DNA from 3 places in the Geobacillus sp. WSUCF-018B genome. Region 3 is predicted to be linked to each of the others. Evidence: riboswitches for the same ligand, from Rfam matches in the RefSeq annotation. Region 3 holds a riboswitch; each other region holds the start of a gene.
What was found. Region 3 has a riboswitch for cobalamin ahead of CV944_RS09635 (ABC transporter substrate-binding protein). Riboswitches for the same ligand answer to the same signal wherever they lie in the genome.

Region 1: it holds a riboswitch for cobalamin, as region 3 does, so the genes downstream of both, CV944_RS06310 ((2Fe-2S) ferredoxin domain-containing protein) here and CV944_RS09635 (ABC transporter substrate-binding protein) in region 3, are expected to answer to the same signal.
Region 2: it holds a riboswitch for cobalamin, as region 3 does, so the genes downstream of both, CV944_RS12145 (ribonucleoside-diphosphate reductase subunit alpha) here and CV944_RS09635 (ABC transporter substrate-binding protein) in region 3, are expected to answer to the same signal.

What each region holds. Positions count from the first base shown of each region.
Region 1 is NZ_PIJF01000014.1:39,583-46,548, reverse strand. Features, by position in the region: gene CV944_RS06345 (DNA topoisomerase III) at 1-1,772, shown strand, start outside; gene CV944_RS06340 (glycerophosphodiester phosphodiesterase family protein) at 1,958-2,839, opposite strand; tRNA gene CV944_RS06335 (tRNA-Gln) at 3,015-3,086, shown strand; gene rraA (ribonuclease E activity regulator RraA) at 3,344-3,829, shown strand; gene CV944_RS06325 (hypothetical protein) at 3,881-4,135, shown strand; gene CV944_RS06320 (retropepsin-like aspartic protease) at 4,125-4,505, shown strand; partial or broken gene CV944_RS17950 (RraA family protein) at 4,523-4,663, shown strand; cobalamin riboswitch at 4,722-4,915, shown strand; gene CV944_RS06310 ((2Fe-2S) ferredoxin domain-containing protein) at 5,101-5,499, shown strand; gene CV944_RS06305 (energy-coupling factor ABC transporter permease) at 5,500-6,243, shown strand; gene CV944_RS06300 (energy-coupling factor ABC transporter substrate-binding protein) at 6,248-6,541, shown strand; gene CV944_RS06295 (energy-coupling factor transporter transmembrane component T family protein) at 6,525-6,966, shown strand, end outside.
Region 2 is NZ_PIJF01000040.1:14,640-21,605, forward strand. Features, by position in the region: gene CV944_RS12125 (hypothetical protein) at 1-382, opposite strand, end outside; gene CV944_RS12130 (2Fe-2S iron-sulfur cluster-binding protein) at 519-872, shown strand; gene CV944_RS12135 (HD domain-containing protein) at 1,002-1,538, shown strand; gene CV944_RS12140 (ribonucleotide-diphosphate reductase subunit beta) at 2,159-3,199, opposite strand; gene CV944_RS12145 (ribonucleoside-diphosphate reductase subunit alpha) at 3,274-5,556, opposite strand; cobalamin riboswitch at 5,686-5,881, opposite strand; gene asnB (asparagine synthase (glutamine-hydrolyzing)) at 6,083-6,966, opposite strand, start outside.
Region 3 is NZ_PIJF01000027.1:32,137-39,102, reverse strand. Features, by position in the region: gene CV944_RS09640 (NUDIX hydrolase) at 1-409, shown strand, start outside; cobalamin riboswitch at 479-677, shown strand; gene CV944_RS09635 (ABC transporter substrate-binding protein) at 817-1,773, shown strand; gene CV944_RS09630 (FecCD family ABC transporter permease) at 1,760-2,794, shown strand; gene CV944_RS09625 (adenosylcobinamide amidohydrolase) at 2,791-4,263, shown strand; gene cbiB (adenosylcobinamide-phosphate synthase CbiB) at 4,260-5,231, shown strand; gene cobD (threonine-phosphate decarboxylase CobD) at 5,188-6,258, shown strand; gene CV944_RS09610 (bifunctional adenosylcobinamide kinase/adenosylcobinamide-phosphate guanylyltransferase) at 6,255-6,812, shown strand; gene CV944_RS09605 (adenosylcobinamide-GDP ribazoletransferase) at 6,809-6,966, shown strand, end outside.

The DNA.
Region 1 (6,966 bases), on a different contig from region 3:
AGCCGATGAAGCGGCTTTGGCTGTCGTCCTTGACCCCGAAGGCGATCGAGGAAGGGTTCCGCCGCCTGCTCGATGAGCAGACGACGCGCCCGCTCTATGAGGAAGCGTACGCTCGCGCCTGCGCGGATTGGCTCGTCGGCATGAACGCCTCGCGCGTGTACAGCCTGTTGCTGAAAGAGCGCGGGATGAATGATGTGTTTTCCGTCGGGCGCGTGCAGACGCCGACATTGGCGCTGATCGTCCGGCGTGAGCGGGAAATTGAGCAGTTCCGCCCTGAACCGTTTTGGGAAGTCGTCGCCTCGTTTGTCATTGGCGACAAGCGTTATGAAGGAAAATGGACGGATAAAAACGGCCAAACGCGTCTTGGGGACGAGGAGATGGCGAAAAAGATCGCTGCCTTTTGCCAAGGAAAACGGGCGGAAGTCGCCGACGTCCACACGGAGCGGAAAACGTATCAGCCGCCCCTGTTGTTCAACTTATCGACGCTGCAGGCGACAGCGAACAAGCTGTACCGCTTCTCGCCGAAAAAGACGCTTGATGTGCTGCAATCGCTCTACCAAAAAGGGATCGTTTCGTACCCGCGCTCCGATTCGATGCACGTAACAAAGGGAGAGGCGGAAACGTTCCCGGCGATTTTGCAAAAGCTGTCGTCGTTTCCGGCGTACGTTTCGTATTTTCCGTTGCCGCAGCCGTCGATTTTACATAATAAACGTTATGTTAACGAGAAAAAGGTGACGGACCATTACGCCATTATCCCGACCGAGCAAGTGGTGGATCCCGAGAAGCTGTCAGCCGACGAACGGAAGGTGTACGATTTGGTCGTCCGCCGCCTAATTGCCGCCCACCATCAGGCGGCGGTCATCGATTACACGACCGTCACGACGCTCGTTGACGGCCGGGCTCGCTTCGTTTCGAAAGGAAGGCAGGTCGTCGAGGAGGGGTGGCGTGCGGTCATCCGTCCGCATGAGGAGGAGAAAGATGCTGCGCTGCCTCCCCTTGAGCGAGGGGAGGCGGGGAAAGCGGCCGCTGTAAAGGTGAAAGAAGGGAAGACCGAGCCGCCGAAACGGTATACAGAAGGCGAACTCATCACCTTGATGAAAACGGCGGGAAAATTTTTGGACGATGAGGAACTGGAAAAAGTGCTCGCCAAAACGGAAGGGCTGGGCACGGAAGCAACAAGGGCGGCGATCATTACCATGCTGAAAGAGCGGAAGTATATTGAAGTGAAAAAGAACCTCGTGTACGCGACCGACAAGGCGAAAGTGTTGATCGAGGCGCTTGGCGGCACGATCCTCGCCTCGCCGGAAATGACGGCGAAATGGGAGCAGCGCTTAAGCGAAATCGGCGAAGGGAGCACCTCGCCCGCCGCCTTTATGGAACAGGTGAAAAAGTTGGCGCAAAAAGTGGTCGCTGACGCCATCGCCGCCGCGCCGAATTGGAATTTCAGAGGGGTTGACACCGCCTCGATCCAGCGGACAAGGAAGAAAAAAACGATGGGCGAGAAGCTTGGACCGTGCCCGCTTTGCGGTGGGACCGTCGTCGACAAAGGAACGTTGTACGGCTGCGATCAGTACGCGAAAACAAAATGCCCGTTTACGATTTCCAAACGCATTCTCGGCAAATCGATTTCGGCGGCCAATGTGAAAAAACTGCTGGCGCAAGGGAAAACGAATGTCATCAAAGGGTTTAAAAAAGGCGAAAAAACGTTTGACGCCATCCTTGTCTGGGATGAAAACGAGAAGAAATTGTCGTTTCAGTTTCCGAAGCGGTGACGAAGGCAACAGGCGTTGGGGGACGGGAGGTTTGGCGAAAAGGCGGACCGATGGCGGCCCGCCGATCTGGCCTCCTTTTTCTCAAATGATACACCGAATCGGGTCAAATGGGAACGATTTTCGTTTTTATTAACCATAATAACATTATGTAAACAATAAACTCCCCCTGGCTCCCTGAAGGCCGGTCAATGGCGGGGCAGACGACGGCAGGCGGCAATGCGGCCAGGGCGGTCTGGATAATCGGTGAACAGGCCGTCAACGCCCATGGCGCATAGGCGAGCGAGATCGTGTGGTTCATTGACGGTATAGACGTGAACAATGAGCCCGCGGCCATGGGCGGCGCGCACCCACTCTTCGGTGACGGCTGAGAGCGGCAAGCCGATGCCATCGGCATAGACGGCGATTTGTTGCAGCAGCTCGTCGCGGCCGCTGTGCGCTTCCTTCTCGTCGACCAATTGAATGAGCCGAATGCCGTGCGGGATGAGCGGCCGGAGCGCTTGCAAGCTTTCCGGGTGGAACGATTGAAACATGACGCGGCGCTGTTGCAGGAAACCGTGTTTTTTCAATAGATGGACGACCGCCTCTTCGATGCCGGGCTGTTTCGTTTCGATGTACAACGGGGCTTCCACACGCTCCGCTTTCAGCATCTGAATCACCTCATCAAGCGTCGGGATGCGCTCGCCGGCAAAGCGTGGATGAAACCACGACCCGGCATCCAATTTTTTGAGCTCACGCAATGAAAAATCGCTGACCCGCCATGGCGACCGGTGCGGGTAAACCGTTTCGACATTTGTCGTCCGGGCGAGCGTCGCATCATGCAGGGCAACGAGCTTCCCGTCTTTCGTTGCGCGCACATCGACTTCGATATAGTCCGCCTGCATGCGGGCGGCAAGGCGGTAGGATGAGAGCGTATGCTCCGGCGCGTATCCGGACGCGCCGCGGTGGGCGATGACGGCGGTTTTCGGCTGGCTGGATGGCTGCCAGGCAGCCGCGGCCGCTAAGACGATCGGCAACGATAACAAAAACAATGCGCAAAGATAGAAGCGAAAAACCGTGATCCGGCGCATAGACATCTCTCCCCTTCCAGTATCATATCAGGAAAACAAGTGTTAGGGGAATACGGGGTGATATAGTGGGGAAAGGGTGCTTGTACCGATAGTGTCGCACATCAAGCAAAAGGATATTCAGGTTGATGCATAACGTGCACCATCATGCCGCATACTGTAAACGACAACAAAACGTTGGGCTATAGCCAAGCGGTAAGGCAACGGACTTTGACTCCGTGATGCGCTGGTTCGAATCCAGCTAGCCCAGCTGAACGTCTGGTCAAACCGGAGGGGCTTTGAGCCGGTGAAAACGGTCTCCGCTATATATCGGCGCGGGGCCGTTTTTTATGGTTTCAATGCGATCGGTGGAATACATCGAAGCGATTGACGGCCACACAATGGTTTGGTTCACATCGCCGCGTTCGTGTCAGTCGTTCGAATGAAAGATCGTCGACAAAAAACTGCTGAGGCAGAAGGATTTTGGCGAATGACGGCGAATGCAAAACATGAAAGGGGAGAGCGACAATGAAAACAGCCGATTTATGCGATCAATTTTTAGACGAGTTGCAAGTATGCGAGTTGCCGTTCCAATCGTACGGCGGAAAACGGATGTTTTCCGGGCCGATCGCGACGGTCGACGTGTTTGAGGACAACGTCCTTGTCCGCGAAGCGCTGGAGACGGTGCCGCCGGGGACGGTGCTCGTGGTCGATGGAAAAGGCTCGCGCCGCGTCGCGCTATTAGGCGACCGGCTGGCGCAAATCGCTTGCGAGAGGGGGCTTGCTGGCGTCATCATCCACGGCTGCATCCGCGATTCAGCGGAAATTGGCGCCATGCCGATTGGCGTGATGGCGATCGGCACATGCCCAGTGAAAAGCAAAAAAGAAGGAAAAGGCGCCCGCGACGTTGTGCTCGAGTTCGGCGGCGTCCGCTGGGAGCCAGGGGCGTACGTGTACGCTGATGCGGACGGCGTTGTCGTCGCCAACAAAGATTTGTTGGCGAAAAATGGTTGACGGCTGCGGTCGAGTCTCGTTCAATACAACGAACAGGTTGAGGCGATGGAGATGGAATGGCAGGAAGTGCGTTCATTGTATCCAAATCAATTTGTGAAATTACAAGTATTAAAGTCCCATTTAGAGGGAGATCAAGAAATCATTGAAGAGGTGGCTGTTATCGGAACGGTTTCGGACAAGGATGCAACTCGTGAGTTGCTGCAATCGAAAGGGAATCAGCTTGTTTATCATACTAGCCACAAGGAGATTGTTTTAAAAGTTCGGGGAGCGATTGGCCTGAGAGGGAAATTTCATTATGCAGATTGAATATCGTGAAGGCTTGCTGTTTGCATCGATCGAAATCGTTTATCAAGGAAGGTCTAAGTTGATTCATAATATGGTGATTGATACTGGTGCGGCGAAAACAGTGATTTCTCAAAATGCAGTAGAAGATATTCATTTGCGGGTAGAGCCGGGCGATCGTATTGTGGCTTATTACGGAATCGGTGGGAAAGAGTACGCGTTTACAAAAAAATTAGACTGTATTCAGCTAGATTCTTTCCAGCTAAGAGAGTATGAAATTGATTTTAGCGGGATGGACTATGAGGGGATTAACGGTTTGTTAGGATTGGATATATTGCTGGGCGCTGGATTTGTCTTAGACCTGGACAAGTTGGAGATGTATCGTTCTGGTTGAAATGGAACGCCCGCTCGAAATGCCAAAAAGAAGGAAAAGGCGCCCGCGACGTTGTGCTCGAGTTCGGCGGCGTCCGCTGGGAGCCGGGCGCATACGTGTACGCCGATGCCGACGGCGTTGTCGTCGCCCGCGAAGATTTGTCGGCAAAAAACGGTTGACGCCTGCCAGCAAGTTGTACTACGATGAGAACGGATGCTTGTTCCATGACAAGATCAATAGGCGAGAAACAAACAAGGTGCCTAAGCCTGCTCTAGGGTTTGGGTGAAAAGGGAAGCCCGGTGAAAATCCGGCACGGTGCCCGCCACTGTGATGGGGAGCTTTGCGGCAGCAAGTCACTGAAGGATGCTTCGGGAAGACGCCGCCAAGCGATGATCCTAAGTCAGGAGACCTGCCTTGTTTGGATCGGACGGATGCCTACGGGACTATAGGCAGACGTGCGGGAGAATGACGGCTTTAGGGGCCCTGTTTGGGCCGTTTGCGGCTTTCGTATACATTTTTCTGCACCTCTGCTGTAGAGGTGCTTTTTCTTTTGCCGAAAACCTGCCCGTCTGTCTGCGTCTAAATTCTATCATTCTAGCCAAAAAGGGGGGATTCGGTGGCGACATGGGATTTGCGGGGAATGAAGCATCATGTGCTCATTTGCAACGGAGGGACGTGCCTCCGCCATGGCGGGGATGATGTGACAACGGCGGTGCGCGAGGAGATCGCCCGTCTCGGGCTTGACGACGCTGTCCATACAACAAGGACGCGCTGCAACGGACGCTGTCAAGATGCGTGTGTGATGATCGTCTATCCGCAAGGCATCTGGTATCGACAGATGACGCCGGAGCGGGCGAAGGAGGTTGTGCGCGCCCATTTGGGTGAGGGGGTTCCGATGCGGGAGTGGGCGACGTATGAATACGAAGGCGAATTGGTGTTGACGCCAGCCGGCGAACGGGAGGCGCCAAGCGGAAAACGGAAAACGGAACATGCTGCGAAAGGAGTGAAGGGATAAATGAAGAGAGCGGTTCGATGGAGCGGAATGGTGGCTTTGTTCGTTTCCTATTTTTTGTTGACGAATGAAAATGAAGCGTATGCCATGCATATTATGGAAGGATTTTTGCCTGTCAAATGGGCGCTGTTTTGGTGGCTGTTGTTTTTGCCGTTCTTTGTGTTCGGATTGCGGCGGCTTGTGCATACGCTGAAGCAGCACCCCGAACATAAGCTTCTGATGGCGTTAGCTGGCGCGTTTACATTTGTATTGTCGGCGTTGAAAATTCCATCCGTCACCGGCAGCAGCTCGCATCCGACCGGGATCGGCTTCGGCTCGGTTTTGTTTGGACCATGGGTGATGGTGGTGATCGGCACAGTCGTTCTTCTCTTTCAAGCGCTGCTTCTTGCCCACGGAGGAGTGACGACGCTTGGGGCCAATGCGATGTCGATGGCGATCGTCGGCCCGTTCGTCGCGTACGGAGTGTATCAACTGTGCCGAAAAGGGGCGGTATCCAATCGAGCGGCTTTGTTTCTTGCCGCTTGTTTGTCTGATTTGGCTACATATGTCATGACGTCCCTGCAGCTTGCCCTGGCGTTTCCGTCTCCTGATGGGGGAGTCACCGCCTCGTTTTTGAAATTCGCCGGCATTTTTGCCATTACTCAAGTGCCGTTGGCGGTGACGGAAGGCATCATAACGGTAATCGTCTGGAACTGGCTTTCCTCCTATCAAGCTTCTCCGCTGTTCCAAAAGGAAAAGGGGGCGTAATGCGATGAAGAAAAATGGCTTGCTCGTGTTGCTGGCTGCTTTGCTTGTCATCATTCCGCTTTGGTGGGCGCGCGGATCGGAATTCGGTGGAACGGACGATCAGGCGGAAAAAGCCATTCAAACGCTCAACCCGCATTACCGGCCGTGGTTTGAGTCGATCTTCACCCCTCCAGGCGGCGAAGTCGAAACGCTTCTGTTCTCGCTGCAAGCCGCGCTTGGCGCCGGCGTGATCGGCTACGTCGTCGGGTTGTACAAAGGGCGTTCGGAGCGGAAAAACAGCCATGATTCGCGAGTTTGACCGTTGGGCGTATGACAACCGGCTGCGGGCATGGCGGGCGGAGTGGAAGCTGATCGTGGCGTTTGTTATGCTTGCCGTTGTCATGATGGGCGGCTGGCGCGAACAATGGCTTGTGCTCATCGGAATGGCGTATTGGATTGTCGCTCGTGCACGAGTGCCGTTTTCCGTGTATGGAAAAGCGATGCTCGCCGCCTCCGTTTTTTTAGGGCTCAGCCTGCTGACGCTCGTTGTGTCCGTGTCGGTTCCTTTTCAAATAACTTTCATCGACAGCCAGCTGCAGCCGGCTGCAAAGCTCGCCGTCCGCTCCCTTGCCGCCTGGTCGTGCTTGTTTTTCCTTCTCATTACGACGCCGGCGCCGGACTTGATTGCGGTGCTGAGGCGAATGCGGCTGCCGGCGTCGCTCGTGGAACTTTGCTTTCTTATGT
Region 2 (6,966 bases), on a different contig from region 3:
CGATAATCATTTTCGCTTCCCGCCAAAAATGAACGGTATAACTGCCTTCATAAATCTCAAAGAGGCGTTTTAAATAGCGCCGCTTGTTGTGGATGGCTTCCCGTTTATAAGCGGCGTTGTTCAGCTCACGAATTTTTTTATGTTCAGGCGCAGAGATGACGCTGATGTCATGAACGTTGACGATGAGCCGTTCCCCTTGTTCGGTCACAAAACCGACCGAATAGTATTGGGCGCCTAGTTGATCGATATGAACGATGCAGACGTTTCGATATTCTTCGCCGGAACGGAGGCGGAGAAGCGCCGCTTCCACCGCGCCGCCGACTTTTCGCTCGTTGGCCAAAATCGCTTTCATATCGCGCAGTCCGTTCATCGGAATGCCCATGGTGTCTCCCCCTTGTCCCTAGCCAAGATGGCGTTTTCGCAATTCCTTTTACTATTATGATACCAATCATTCATTCGGATGTAAATGAGATTCATTTTCAAACTAACCATGTAATTTAAAGGAGATGTGTAAAAAAATGGGTAAAACATTCACGGTCGGCTCACTGAAGCCTGCCGTCCGGCCATCGGAGCGCTCCATTTCTGCCGCGCCGCCTAAGCCCGATGGGCCGTCCGCCGTGCGGCCGTCTGTCATTCAAATCGAACAAAAAGGGAAAACGTTCACCGTGCAGCCAGCCCCCGGCGTTTCGCTTCTTGACGCCGCCCTAGGACAAGGTGTTCCGCTCGATCACAAATGCAAAAAAGGAACGTGCGGCCGTTGCATGGTCACTGTTCTGGCTGGCGCCCACCTTCTCGCTCCGAAAACGCGGCGCGAGCGCGAAAAAACGGATCAACCAGCCAAACGGCTTGCCTGCCAAGCACAAATCCAATAAGCCGAGCGCTATTTTAGCACGATCGGCTTATTTTTTCCCATGCAACCGCTCCCACCTACTTTCTCTCATTGCCTGACTCTTTACGCCATGGTATGATGATGAGAAATACAAAAAACGGAGGGGATGCCGATGAGATATGTCACCTTAACCGACGTCTTTGCCCATCCGATTGCGCAAAAATATTTAAAACGATCCGGCCTCGCCCACGCCATCACCGCGGCGTACCATGCCTACCACCTTGCCCTCCGCCACGGAGTGAACGTCGACTTGGCGACGAAAGCGGCACTGCTTCATGATATCGGCCATTACACATGGTACAAAAACGGCCGTTGGGACTACGAACAATACCGGCAAAACGACATCCACGCCATCAAAGGGGCCGAGCGCGCCCATAAGCTGCTGATCCGCCTTGGCGAACATCCGCAAAACGCTAAGGAAATTGCCTTGGCGATTTTGCTTCATACCGATTCCTACCTTCCAGAAGGAGAATGGAAACGAACGCCGCTCCAAGCCATCGTCAAATGGGCCGACGAAGCCGACGAGGAGCCCGGCGGCCGCCACCATTATCGAACGATCAGCGACGACTTAGCGTGGAAAAAAATCCGCCAGCTCGACGAACTCGTCAGCCGTCAGCACGCCCAAAAGTGGCTCGGAGATATCATTTGAACAGTTGCTTTAATGTCGTCATTTCCCGTAAACAGGAAACGAGATATCGCCACAAACCATGTCTGCTCTGAACGGAAGCAGCTCACCCTTGAATCAGGTGGGCTGCTCGCGCGCCAGCAACACCAAGTCCCATCCCCATTGAATGATACATCGTTCGCTCACATTTCAAGACTGCTTGGCATCATCTGTCCTGCTAAAACGCCCGCTGCTGTTCGTTCAAAACTCATATTTCGCAATCTTTGCATAATATACAAAAAACAACCTCAATATTCACATAAAAATAGGTTCATCACCAAAAGATGTACTTGACTTTTAAAGACAAACATGATAGCAATGTTGCTCAAAGAGATGTGTGGTATAAAAAGGAAAAATGCTGTTTTGATTTTCTTTATCATAATCGTCTTTCTTTGTCAAGTACACTTTGTGGTGAAGAGCCTAAAAATAAATGTTTTTCCAAATATTGTAAAATAACTAATTTTTATTCGTTAAAATCAGGCTTACTTTGAATTTTTATTCAGGGTGCGAAATGTAGGTCAAAAAACGGCAAGTCAAGCAAAAGGCGAACGGCCTTGCCTGACAAAAAAGCCACGCTGACCGTTGTCAAACGTGGCTTCTCTCATTTATAACTCATCAAATCCGTTGTCCACTTGCACTTTCGTATATTGGCGCGGTTTTTGCTCGAAGAAGTCTGATTTGCCGAGGTCGACTTCTTCATACGCTTTAATCCAGCGGAGCGGGTTCGTCCGATAGCCGTCAAACGGGCGGTCAAAACCGAGCTGATGAGCGCGGACGTTGGCGTAAAACTTAATGTACGCTTCCAAATCAGCCAAGTCGATGCCATCGATGTCATTCCCGATGATTTCCCCGGCCCATTCGATTTCCAGCTCTGCCGCTTTCATAAACGTGTTCCGGACGAAATCGGCAAGCTCCGGCGTCCGATACTCCGGGTATTCGTTCAACACTTCTTTGAAAATTTTCGCAAACAAATCAACATGAATGTGCTCGTCACGGTTGATGTAATTGATCATCGTGCTCGTCGCCACCATTTTTTGCTGGCGCGCGAGGTTGTAGAAAAAGGCGAACCCCGAGTAGAAAAACAATCCTTCTAAAATAACGTCAAAGACGATCGACCGCAGCAAGTTCTCCACATTCGGCTCTTCGGCAAACGCCTTGTAGCCGTTCGTCACAAAATCGTTCCGCTTGCGCAGCGTCGGTTCGTTTCGCCAAAAGTCGAACACTTCATCTTGCTTTGCTTTCGGCACAAGGCTCGAGAGCACGTACGAATACGAATGGTTGTGAATGACTTCCTGCTGGGCAAGCATGATCATCAAGGCATTGATGCTTGGATCGGTAATGTAATCCGCCACACGTCCCGCGTAATCGGTTTGAATGCTGTCAAGCAGCGCCAACAGGCCGATGATTTTCAAAAACGCCTCCTGTTCGCGGGCGGTCAGCTGCGGAAACTGCTTCACATCTTGGGCCATATTGATTTCAAATGGCGTCCAAAAGTTGGCGAGCATTCGCTTATATTTCGCATACGCCCATGGGTAGGCGATATCGTCCCAGTTCAACACATTCGAGCAGCGGCCGTTGATAATGCCTGTCGAACGGTTCGGCGCCTCTGGATCCATAATCGGCCGTTTGACTAAGCTGATTGTCATGATCCATTCCTCCCTTTCAGCTAAGCTTCGGCGTGAATCTTTCCCCGGAATCGGCAACGTCCGGGGGAAGACCGTCAGCTCGCGCAAGAATCGCACTCGTCGATCGTCCCCGATGTCGAACGCACGTAATACGTCGTTTTCAGCCCCGACTTCCACGCCGTCAAATGCAAATCGAGCAGCTCTTTTGCCTTAATCGTGTTCACGACGTAGAAGTTAAAGGAGATGGCTTGGTCGATATGGCGCTGGCGGGCGGCGTTTTGCTTGATGCTCCAGCGCTGGTCGATATGGTACGCCGATTTGTAATACCATGTCGTCTGTTCGTTTAAATCCGGCACCGTAACGGGAATCTTATAATCTTTCTTTTCCTCGGCGTACACTTTTAAGAAAATCGGGTCAATGCTCGCTGTACTGCCGGCGATGATCGACGTCGAGGCGTTCGGCGCCACCGCCATCACATAGCCGTTTCGCATCCCATAGCGGGCCACGTCTTGCTTCAGCCGATCCCAATCCAATTCACCGTGGCTTTCGTAGCCGCGCCGCTCAAAATAAGCGCCTGTCTGCCAATCCGATCCTGGAAACGCCGGGTAGCTCCCTTTCTCTTTGGCGAGCTCCATGCTCGCTTGAATCGCCAAATACGCGATCGTTTCATACAGCTCGTCGGCATAGCGGACCGCTTCGTCCGACTCCCAGCGAATGCCTTTTAACGCCAAAAGATGATGCCAGCCAAAGGTTCCAAGCCCGACAGCGCGGTATTTTTCGTTCGTCAGGCCGGCTTGCAGCACAGGGATATTGTTTAAATCAATGACATTATCGAGCATCCGCATTTGAATCGGGATCAGCCGCGCCAAAACGCCGTCGGTCACCGCCCGCGCCAAGTTGATCGACGATAAGTTGCAGACGACAAAATCGCCTGGGATTTTCTCAATGATGATCGTCCCGTCTTTCACATATTGCCGCTTCGTCACTGTCGGGCTTTGGTTTTGCGCGATTTCCGTGCAAAGGTTGCTGCAGTAGATCATCCCGAGATGGCGATTCGGATTTTGCCGGTTCACTTCATCGCGGTAAAACATAAACGGCGTCCCCGACTCGAGCTGGCTGCGCATGATGCTTTTCATCACTTCGATCGCCGGCACTTTTTCTTTCGACAGTCTTGGTTCGTTGACGCATTGCCAATATTTTTCCCGAAAGCTGCCGCTCCCTTTTTCCTCATCATAAAAATCTTCCAAGCTAAACCCCATCACCTTCCGCACTTCATGCGGATCAAACAAGTACCAGTCGCCGCGCTGTTCGACTTGCTCCATGAACAAGTCCGGAATGCACACGCCGGTGAACAAATCATGCGTCCGCAGCCGTTCGTCGCCGTTGTTGAGCCGCGCATCGAGAAACGCAAAAATGTCTTTATGCCATACATCCAAATAGACGGAAATGGCCCCTTTGCGCTGCCCCAGCTGATCGACGCTCACCGCTGTATTGTTCAACTGCTTCATCCACGGGATGACGCCGGAAGAGACCCCTTTGAATCCTTTAATGTCGCTGCCGCGCGAACGGATTTTGCCTAAATAGACGCCGATGCCGCCGCCCGATTTCGACAAATTGGCGATGTCGGTGTTGCTGTCATAAATTCCTTGCAAGCTGTCATCGACCGTATCGACAAAGCAGCTTGAGAGCTGGCCGTACGACTTCCCAGCGTTGGCAAGCGTCGGCGTCGCCACGGTCATGTATAAGTTGCTTAACGCCCAATACGCTTCCTTCACGAGCGCAAGCCGCTGCTTTTGCGGTTCATTCGCCATAAGCGTCATGGCAATGACCAAAAACCGCTCCTGCGGCAATTCATACAACCGCCGCTCATAATCGCGCGCCAAATACCGGTCCGCGAGCGTGCGCAGCCCAATGTACGTAAACAGCTTGTCCTTCTCCGGATCAAGAAACGCACCGATGGCGTCGACTTCTTCTTTCGTATAACGTTCAAGCAAGAACGGACTGTACACCCCTTGTTCCGTCAGCGCAACAAGCAGCGAGTAGAAATCGCCATACCGCTTGCGCTCATCGTACCCGCGCTGCCGCGCCGCTTCACGGTACAATTGCCGCAAATACAGCCGGGCGCACACAAACGTCCAGTCCGGCTCCTCTTCATCAATGTAAGAAAGTCCTTCCAAAATAGCCGTTTGGTGCAGCTGTTCTACCGTGACGGACTCCTTTCGGCTAAGAAGCTGCCAAACACGCTCGACGTATTCATCAAGCGACAGACGGCCGAATCCAGCCGCGGCTTGCTCAATCAGCGCCGCAAACTCTTCACGTGAAAACGAAACCGACTTCCCTTGATCATCGAGGATGACCGTTTTCGTCAATGTGGTCATTCGTTTCTTCTCTCCTCCATAAAAAAATCCGCTCGGGCAGGCGAGCGGATGAAACGACAGACGGAAAAAGGCAGACGAACCCCTTGTTCTTTTCCCCTATCGTTTCATCTTCTCACACCCCGAAGAACATGAAACGTTCCAAGCAAGGCAGGTCTCCTGACTCGTGCATCGTCCTACTTTGGGGCCTTCCCAGCGGCGCGCTGAATGGCTCTTGCCGCCAGTGGCCATCCCATTTCGTCCGCACATACAGTTGCGGGGGCAGTTCCGGATTCGCACCGGATTCCCTATTAAGTCCTGATGGACACCGTTGCTTAGCAGAACAATATGTAGTTGTAAAAAAAGACCTCAAAACCAATATATAGTAGTTTAGCATCCTGATGGAACAAGCATATACCAAAACCGGGAAAATTGCAAGAGCGGGAGAAAGCAAATTTTCTCTTTCGCTTCGCCAAAGGCAAGGAAACTGTCCGCACCATCGAAAAAGGCGTTCTAGGTGTCGCCCTTAGAACGCCCTGTCGTTTCCCTGCTACGCCTCCAAAACAGACGCTGGCCGCTTCTCGTTTTGTACGGATGGAGCAAAATCGTACTTCTTTTCCACATACACTTGATGCCAAACCATAAACGCCAACACCGTCCACAGCTTGCGGCTGTGGTCCGCCTTGTGGCGGGCATGTTCATCCAGCAGCCGATGGAGCACATCCTTATGGAACAGATGATCGGTTTCGCTTTCGTGGATGAGCTGTCTCGCCCAGTCATACAGTTCGTTTTTCAGCCAGTGGCGAATCGGCACGGGAAACCCCAATTTTTTCCGGTTTAACACATGATCCGGCACGATGCCTTCGGCGGCTTTACGTAAAATATATTTCGTCGTACCGTTGGCTATCTTCATATCAGGGGCGATTTGCCTAGCAACCTCAAATACCTTTTTGTCTAAAAAGGGAACGCGCAGCTCAAGCGAATGGGCCATCGTCATTTTGTCCGCTTTGACTAAAATATCGCCCCTTAGCCATGTATGAAGATCAATATACTGCATCCGGTTGACGGGTGGGTAATGAAGCGTTTCGCGGTAAAAAGGAGCCGTCACCGCCGTATATTCGCGCCCCTCTTGGTACGTTTTGAGCAACGCCGCTTTTTCCTTTTCGCTATACATTTTCGCATTGCCGACATACCGTTCCTCGAGCGGCGTCGTCCCGCGTTCTAAGAAACTTTTTCCTTTTATTCCATCCGGAAGAAGCTTCGCGATCATCCGCAACACAGCTTTCACCACGTCTGGCATCCGCTCGAACAGCCGCAGTGACTGCGGTTCGCGATAAATATTGTAACCGCCAAACAGCTCGTCCGCCCCCTCGCCGGAAAGCACAACCGTGACATGCTTTCTCGCCTCACGAGCGACAAAATACAGCGGCACAG
Region 3 (6,966 bases):
GGGAGAGGTTTTGCTTGTTAAAAGCTATGACCGCTCCGATACGTGGGAAATGCCGGGTGGACAAGTTGAACCAGGCGAGCCGCTCGATCGGGCCGTTCATCGTGAGGTGCATGAAGAGACTGGCGTTGACATCCGTCTCATTGGGGTCAGCGGCGTGTATTACAATGAAACTAAAAATATCATAAACATTGTATTTAAAGCGACATATGTGAAAGGAAACGTTTCTCCCCAGCCTGAGGAAATTCAAAAGGCGAAGTTTGTGTTGATCGATGAGTCGAATATTGATGAATATGTGACATGGCCGCATTTGAAATCGCGGGTGCTCGATGCGATGAAAAGGGGATGCTCTGTTCCTTATGAAGCATGGGTCATGAATCCGTCGCGATTATCTGCAAGAGTGGGAAGGTGAAGTGCTGTAAATTCATAGTTGTCAAATGCTAAACGCTGCATTATTATAAAAATGTCCATATCCCATAACTGAATCCATTCGCAGCAAGGCGCCGAAACGGCTTAATAGGGAATCCGGTGGGAATCCGGAGCTGTCCCCGCAACTGTCAATGCGGACGAAATGAAATCGCCACTGTACGGACAGATGGCTTGCGCTGTTTTCCGTACGGGAAGGCTTCAGAGTAGGATGAAGCATGAGCCAGTAGACCTGCCTTGCTTGCCGCAGTTTCCGAATCTTCGGGGGGTGAGACGTGGAAACAGTCGTACAGGGCATTGTTGTGCCCATTGGCGGTCTGTTTCGTGCTCATTCCCCGTTCGGACGGAATGGGCTTTTTTGTTGTACATACATCATCGAAGGGGGAATGACGGATGAAACGTTGGACATGGCCGGCGGTGGTGGCGGTGTTCTTCCTTTTGGCCGCCGTGCTCGTCGGCTGCGGCGGGGCGAATGGCAGCACCGAGCCTGCGAAAAAAGAAGAACCGAAAACGGAACAAGCGGCGTTTCCGGTGACGGTGAAAGACGGGCTTGGCGAGGATGTCACGATCAAAGCGGAACCGAAAAAGATCGTCTCGCTCATCCCGAGCAATACGGAAATCGCCTATGCGTTGGGGTTGGGCGATAAGATCGTCGGCGTCAGCGATTTTGACAATTATCCGGAAGACGTCAAAACGAAAACGAAAATCGGCGGCATGGAATTCAACGTCGAGAAAATCATTTCGCTCAAACCGGATCTCGTCTTGGCCCACGCGTCAAGCGCCCATAACTCGCGCGATGGCCTCAAGCAATTGAAAGACGCCGGCATCACCGTGCTTGTCGTCAATGACGCGAAGTCGTTCGACGATGTGTATGCGTCCATCGAATTGATCGGCAAAGCGACCGGGACGACAGACAAAGCGAAGCAAGTGATTGATGAGATGAAAGAGAAGCTTGCGAAAATCAAAGAAAAAGCGAAACAAATCCCGGCGGACAAACAGGCCAATGTCTGGATTGAAGTGTCGCCGCCGCCGCAAATTTATACGGCCGGCAAAGGGACGTTTATGGATGAGATGCTTCAAGTGATTTCGGCGAAAAACGTCGCCGGCAGCTTGGAAGGCTGGCCGATGGTGACGGAAGAAAAAGCCGTGGCCTATAAGCCGGATGTCATCATCACGACATACGGCGGAGCGAAGCAAGTGTTGGCGCGCGCCGCTTGGAAAGACGTGCCGGCGGTGAAAAACAAGCGGGTGTATGACGTCAACACCGACTTAGTAAGCCGACCGGGTCCGCGCCTTGTCGAAGGGGTCGAGGAACTTGCCAAAGCCATTTACCCGGATGTGTTCAAGTAAAATGTGGATGTATATATTGGCCGTTACCGCGGCCGTGTTATCGCTTCTCGTAGGGATATCGACAGGATCGCTGTCGATTCCCTTTTCTTCTATTGTCCGCATTTTGGCGGCTGAATGGTTCGGAGCGGCGCTGCCTCGCCACATTCCGGCTGATTGGGTGCCGATCGTGATGGCGATCCGCTTGCCGCGCGTCGTGCTTGCGTTTTTGGTCGGGGCGTCATTGGCGCTGGCCGGGGCCGCGTTTCAAGGGCTGTTAAAAAATGCGCTCGCCGATCCGTACACGCTCGGCGTCTCGTCCGGCGCGTCGGTCGGGGCGGTGCTCGTCATCTTTCTCGGCTGGCAATGGCCGTTCTTTGGCACGTTCACGCTGCCGGTCGTGAGCATCTTGTTTGGCATGGCGACGCTTGCCGCCGTTTTGGCGTTCACTCGCGCTGTGGAGCGGCGCATGTCGGTTGAGACGATCATTTTAGCCGGCATTATCTTCGGCGCGTTTTTCAGCGCGTTCATTTCGCTCATGATCGCGTTGACCGGGGAAGAATTGCGGCAAATCATCTCATGGCTGATGGGGAGCGTGGCGATGCGCGGCTGGAAATACAGCGGGCTGTTGCTGCCGTTTTTTCTCGTTGGGGCCGCAGTGCTCATCGCCAACAGCCGCGAGTTGAACGCGTTTGCCTTTGGCGAGGCGGCGGCGCTTCATGTCGGCGTTGATGTTACGCGCCGAAAAGTCATCATTTTGACGGCAGCGGCGCTGCTCACCGGCGCGGCGGTGTCGGTGTCAGGGACGATCGGCTTTGTCGGGCTTGTCGTTCCGCATATGGTTCGGCTTGTGTGCGGGCCGAACTACCGAGTGCTGTTGCCGCTGTCGCTCTTGTACGGCGGTGCGTTTCTTGTGCTTGCCGATGTGGCGGCGCGGACGATCATTGAACCGCGCGAACTGCCGATCGGCGTTATTACGTCGCTGATCGGCGCTCCGCTGTTTGCCGTCTTGTTTTTCCGAAAAACGAAACGAAAGATGGGATGACGATGCTCGAGGTGCGGGCCGTATCGCATCGATACGGGCAGCAACAAGTGCTTGATGGTGTGACGTTTGCCGTGGAAAAAGGCGAAATATTCGGCATCTTAGGGCCGAATGGCAGCGGGAAAACGACTTTGATCAAACTCATCAGCAAAGAGCTGCCGCTAGCAAGCGGGGAGATCGTCATCGATGGCCGAAAGCTCTCGGCGCTGTCTGCGAAGCAATGGGCGCGGATGGCCGCCGTCTTGCCGCAGACAGCGGAGGCGGCGCCCGGCTATACGGTGAGGGAAACGGTGGCGCTCGGCCGCTATCCTCATCAGCGCGGCTTCTTTCCGACGTGGACGGAGGACGATGAAGCCGCCCTCCGAGACGCACTTGCGGCCGTCGGCCTGACGGGGAAAATCGATGAACCGCTCGAACGATTGAGCGGCGGCGAGCGGCAGCGCGCCTATTTGGCCCGCGCACTCGCCCAAGAGCCCAAGCTGCTCTTGCTCGATGAGCCGACGAACCATATGGATGTGAGCGGCCAAGTCCGGCTTTTGGACCGGCTCGCCGAAGCGGCGCACGCCCGCGGCTTGACGGTCGTCGCCGTTTTCCACGATATGAATGCGGCGAGCTTGTATTGCGATCGGGTGCTCGTGCTGAACAAAGGGAAAATAGCCGCGCTCGGCGCCCCTGCGGATGTCATGACGCCGGCGTTGCTTGAGGAAGTGTTTGCCGCGCCGATTGTGCGTCTGGCCCATCCGGCGTCGGCAACGCCGATGTTTTCGTTCATGCCGAACAAGAAGCAAGGGGAATCGCCGGTCGGCGGGCTGCGGCTTTCCTTTCTTGATGACGCCGCTGTGCTTACTGCGGCCGCGCCGCTTCGCGTCCTGTCCTCGGCATTGATCGGCGCCGGATTTCAATGGGCGACCCATTTTGTCAACCGCCATGTCGGGCTCGATTACGATTGCAGTGATGCGGAAGGAGACATGCGCCGCTATTTGGAGCAGCACGGGTTTCCGCCGGAACGAACGGTTGGCATGATGACGGCGGTTGATGTCCGGGATGCTGTTTGGCTTCAGAAAGAAGGGGAAGCGTTTTCGGTTGCGGTCATGGCGACCGCTGGCGTCGGCAATGCCGTCGATGCCGCTCGGGCGTGGCAGCATCAGCCGCTAGCGGCAAGACCGGGGACGATCAACATGGTGGTGGTCATTGACGGAGTGCTGACGGAAGCAGCGTTTGTCCAGGCGGTGATGACAGCGACAGAAGCGAAGGCAAAAGCGCTCGCCGACTGTTCGGTTTGCGACCCGGAAACCGGGACGCTTGCCACCGGTACGTCGACCGATTCGCTCGCTGTGGCGGCGACGCAAACCGGGCAGGTCTTTGCCTATGCCGGAACGGCGACGGAGCTTGGCCGGGCGCTCGGCCGGCTTGTGTATGAGGCAACAGTTGAGGCGCTTGGCCGCTGGGAGAAGCGGAGGAAACGGCGATGACCCATTTGGCCGCATTGACGTTGGCGCTGTTTCTCGATGCCCTCGTGGGCGATCCGCGCTGGCTGCCGCATCCGGTGCGCGGGATGGGAATGATGATTGCGTGGCTTGATCGCCGCTGGAATCAAGGAACAAAGCGGCGGACGAAAGGGGCGGCGGCCGTGGCGGTCGTGTTGGCCGCTGTTTACGGGATATCGGCGTTCATCGTTTATGTGGGCTACGCGCTGTCCGTATACGTAGGGGTGGCGATCGAGGCGGCCCTCATTTTCACCGCCATTGCGACGAAAAGCCTCGCTGAAGCGGCTGAGGACGTGCGCCGGCCGCTGGAAGCAGGCGATCTTCCTGCGGCGCGCCGCGCGCTGTCCATGATCGTCGGCCGCGACACCGAGCGGCTCGATGAAGCCGGCATCACCCGCGCCTGCGTGGAGACGGTGGCGGAAAACACGAGCGACGGCATCACCGCTCCGCTCTTTTATGCGGCCTTGGGCGGTGCGCCGCTCGCGTTATTGTACCGGGCGGTGAACACGTGTGATTCCATGATTGGCTACAAAAATGAGAAGTATCGCGAATTTGGCTGGGCGGCCGCGCGGCTGGACGATGCGCTCAACTACATTCCAGCGCGGCTGACGGCGCTTGTGATGGTGTTGGTCTTTGGCGGCCGCCGCTTTCGTTTGGCGCTGTCGATCTTATTTCGCGATGCCCGCCGCCACCCAAGCCCGAACAGCGGCTGGCTTGAGGCGGCGATGGCCGGGCTGCTTGGGGTGCAGCTCGGCGGAACGAATACATACGGCGGCGTGGTCTCGAGGAGGCCGACGCTCGGTGACCCGGCCGCCCCGCTTCGCGCCGCCCACATTCGCCAAGCGGTCCGCATCATGATTGGAACGGTGCTAGTGTTTACATTATTGCTATGGATTGGGGGGATAATCGTTGCGTTGGCCGGCGCATGGGGCGAATCCGCGCGCGTTGTATGAGCAATGCGGATTGGCCCCTCCAGACGAATACATTGATTTCAGCGTCAATACGAATCCGTACCGGCTGCCGCCGTCAGCTTGGCCGAGCGGTGAGGAGTGGATTCGCTGGGCCGGGGAGTATCCGGATTCGGAAGCGAAGGCGCTCAGGGAGCTCGTTGCCAAGCAGGAGCAGATTCGACCCGGACAAGTGCTGATGACGAACGGGGCGGCGGAGGCGATTTATTTGTTGGCCGCGCTATTTGCCGGTCGGCGCGTCGGCATCTTGGAGCCGACGTTTTCCGAGTATCGGCGCGCCTGTCTCGCTTATGGATGCGATGTGGAGGGATTCGCGGCCGATGAAGCGCGGGGCTTTTCTTATGACTTGGATGAAGCGACTGCCTGGGCAGGCAAGCAAGACATTATCTTTTTATGCCATCCGAATAATCCGACGGGGACGGTGATGGAGGAGGGGGAATTGAGATCACTGGTGGACGCGGCGCACACGGCTGGCACCTATGTAATCATCGATGAAGCATTTTATCCGTTTTGGCGCGGCGGGTTTACGGCGATGCGCTGGTTGGGACGCTATCCGCGCCTCATTGTGCTTCGATCGTTGACGAAAATCCATCACCTGGCCGGCGCGCGCCTTGGTTATGTCGCTGCCGACGAGGCGGTGATCGCTTCGCTGAAAACGCATCAGCCGCCATGGAGCACAAACGGCATCGCCCAACAATTGGCGCTTCGTTTCATGACGATGGAATCGTTTGTCAAGTGGACGAAAGAACGGATCGCCGCCGAGCGGGAGCGGGTGTTTCGGTCGCTGCCTGCCGGGCGGTATGACGTCTCGCCATCGGTCGTGAACTTTTATTTGTTGTGTCCGTGTTCAGGACGGACAGAGGAGCTGTTTTTTCATTTGTTGAAGGAAGGGGTTGTGCCGCGCCATACGATGAATTTCCCGGGGCTTGACGGCCGCTACATCCGGCTCGCCGTCAAAACGCAGGTGGAGAATGACCGGCTGCTTGAGGCGCTTGAGAGGTGGGATGGATGATCGTGTTTGTGAGCGGCGCGGTGCGCAGCGGCAAAAGTGAAGCGGCAGAGGTGTGCGCCATCCGGCTGGCCGCTGGCGAGACGCTTCATTATGTTGCCACCGCCCGGGCTGCCGATGCGGAAATGGAAGAGCGCATTCGCCGCCATCAAGAGCGGCGCATGGGGATGACGGCGCCTTGGGTGGTGTGGGAAGCGCCGGAAGGGCCTGATCAGTTGTTGGCTGCACTTCGTCCGCCTGATGTTGTCCTCCTCGACTGCTTGACTATGTGGTGGGCGAATGTGTTATTTGCCGGAGATGAATGGAAAACAGAGGAAGGAGCGTTCGCCGCTGCCCGTTGCCTGCTCGACCAAGTGCGGGCGTGGGCGGCGGCATGCCGCGCTGTTGTCATTGTGTCCAATGAGTTGTTTTCTGGCGGCGTGCCGAATGACCTCGGCACATTTCGCTACATGAAAATGCTCGGTTGGCTTCATCAACAGTTGGTCGCGGAAGCAGAAGCCGCCGCCGTGGTGGAATGCGGTCTTCTTCGCGTGAAGAAAGGACGGTGGCCGCAATGAAGCGGGCATGGAATGGCTGGCTGCTGGCGCTGCAGCTGTTTACGATCATTCCCATCCAGCGTTCGATTGAATGGAATGCCCCGCATGTCCGCTGGCTTGTGCGCACAATGCCGCTGGCTGGAGCGCTGCTCGGGACGCTGGCTGCCTTGGTGTA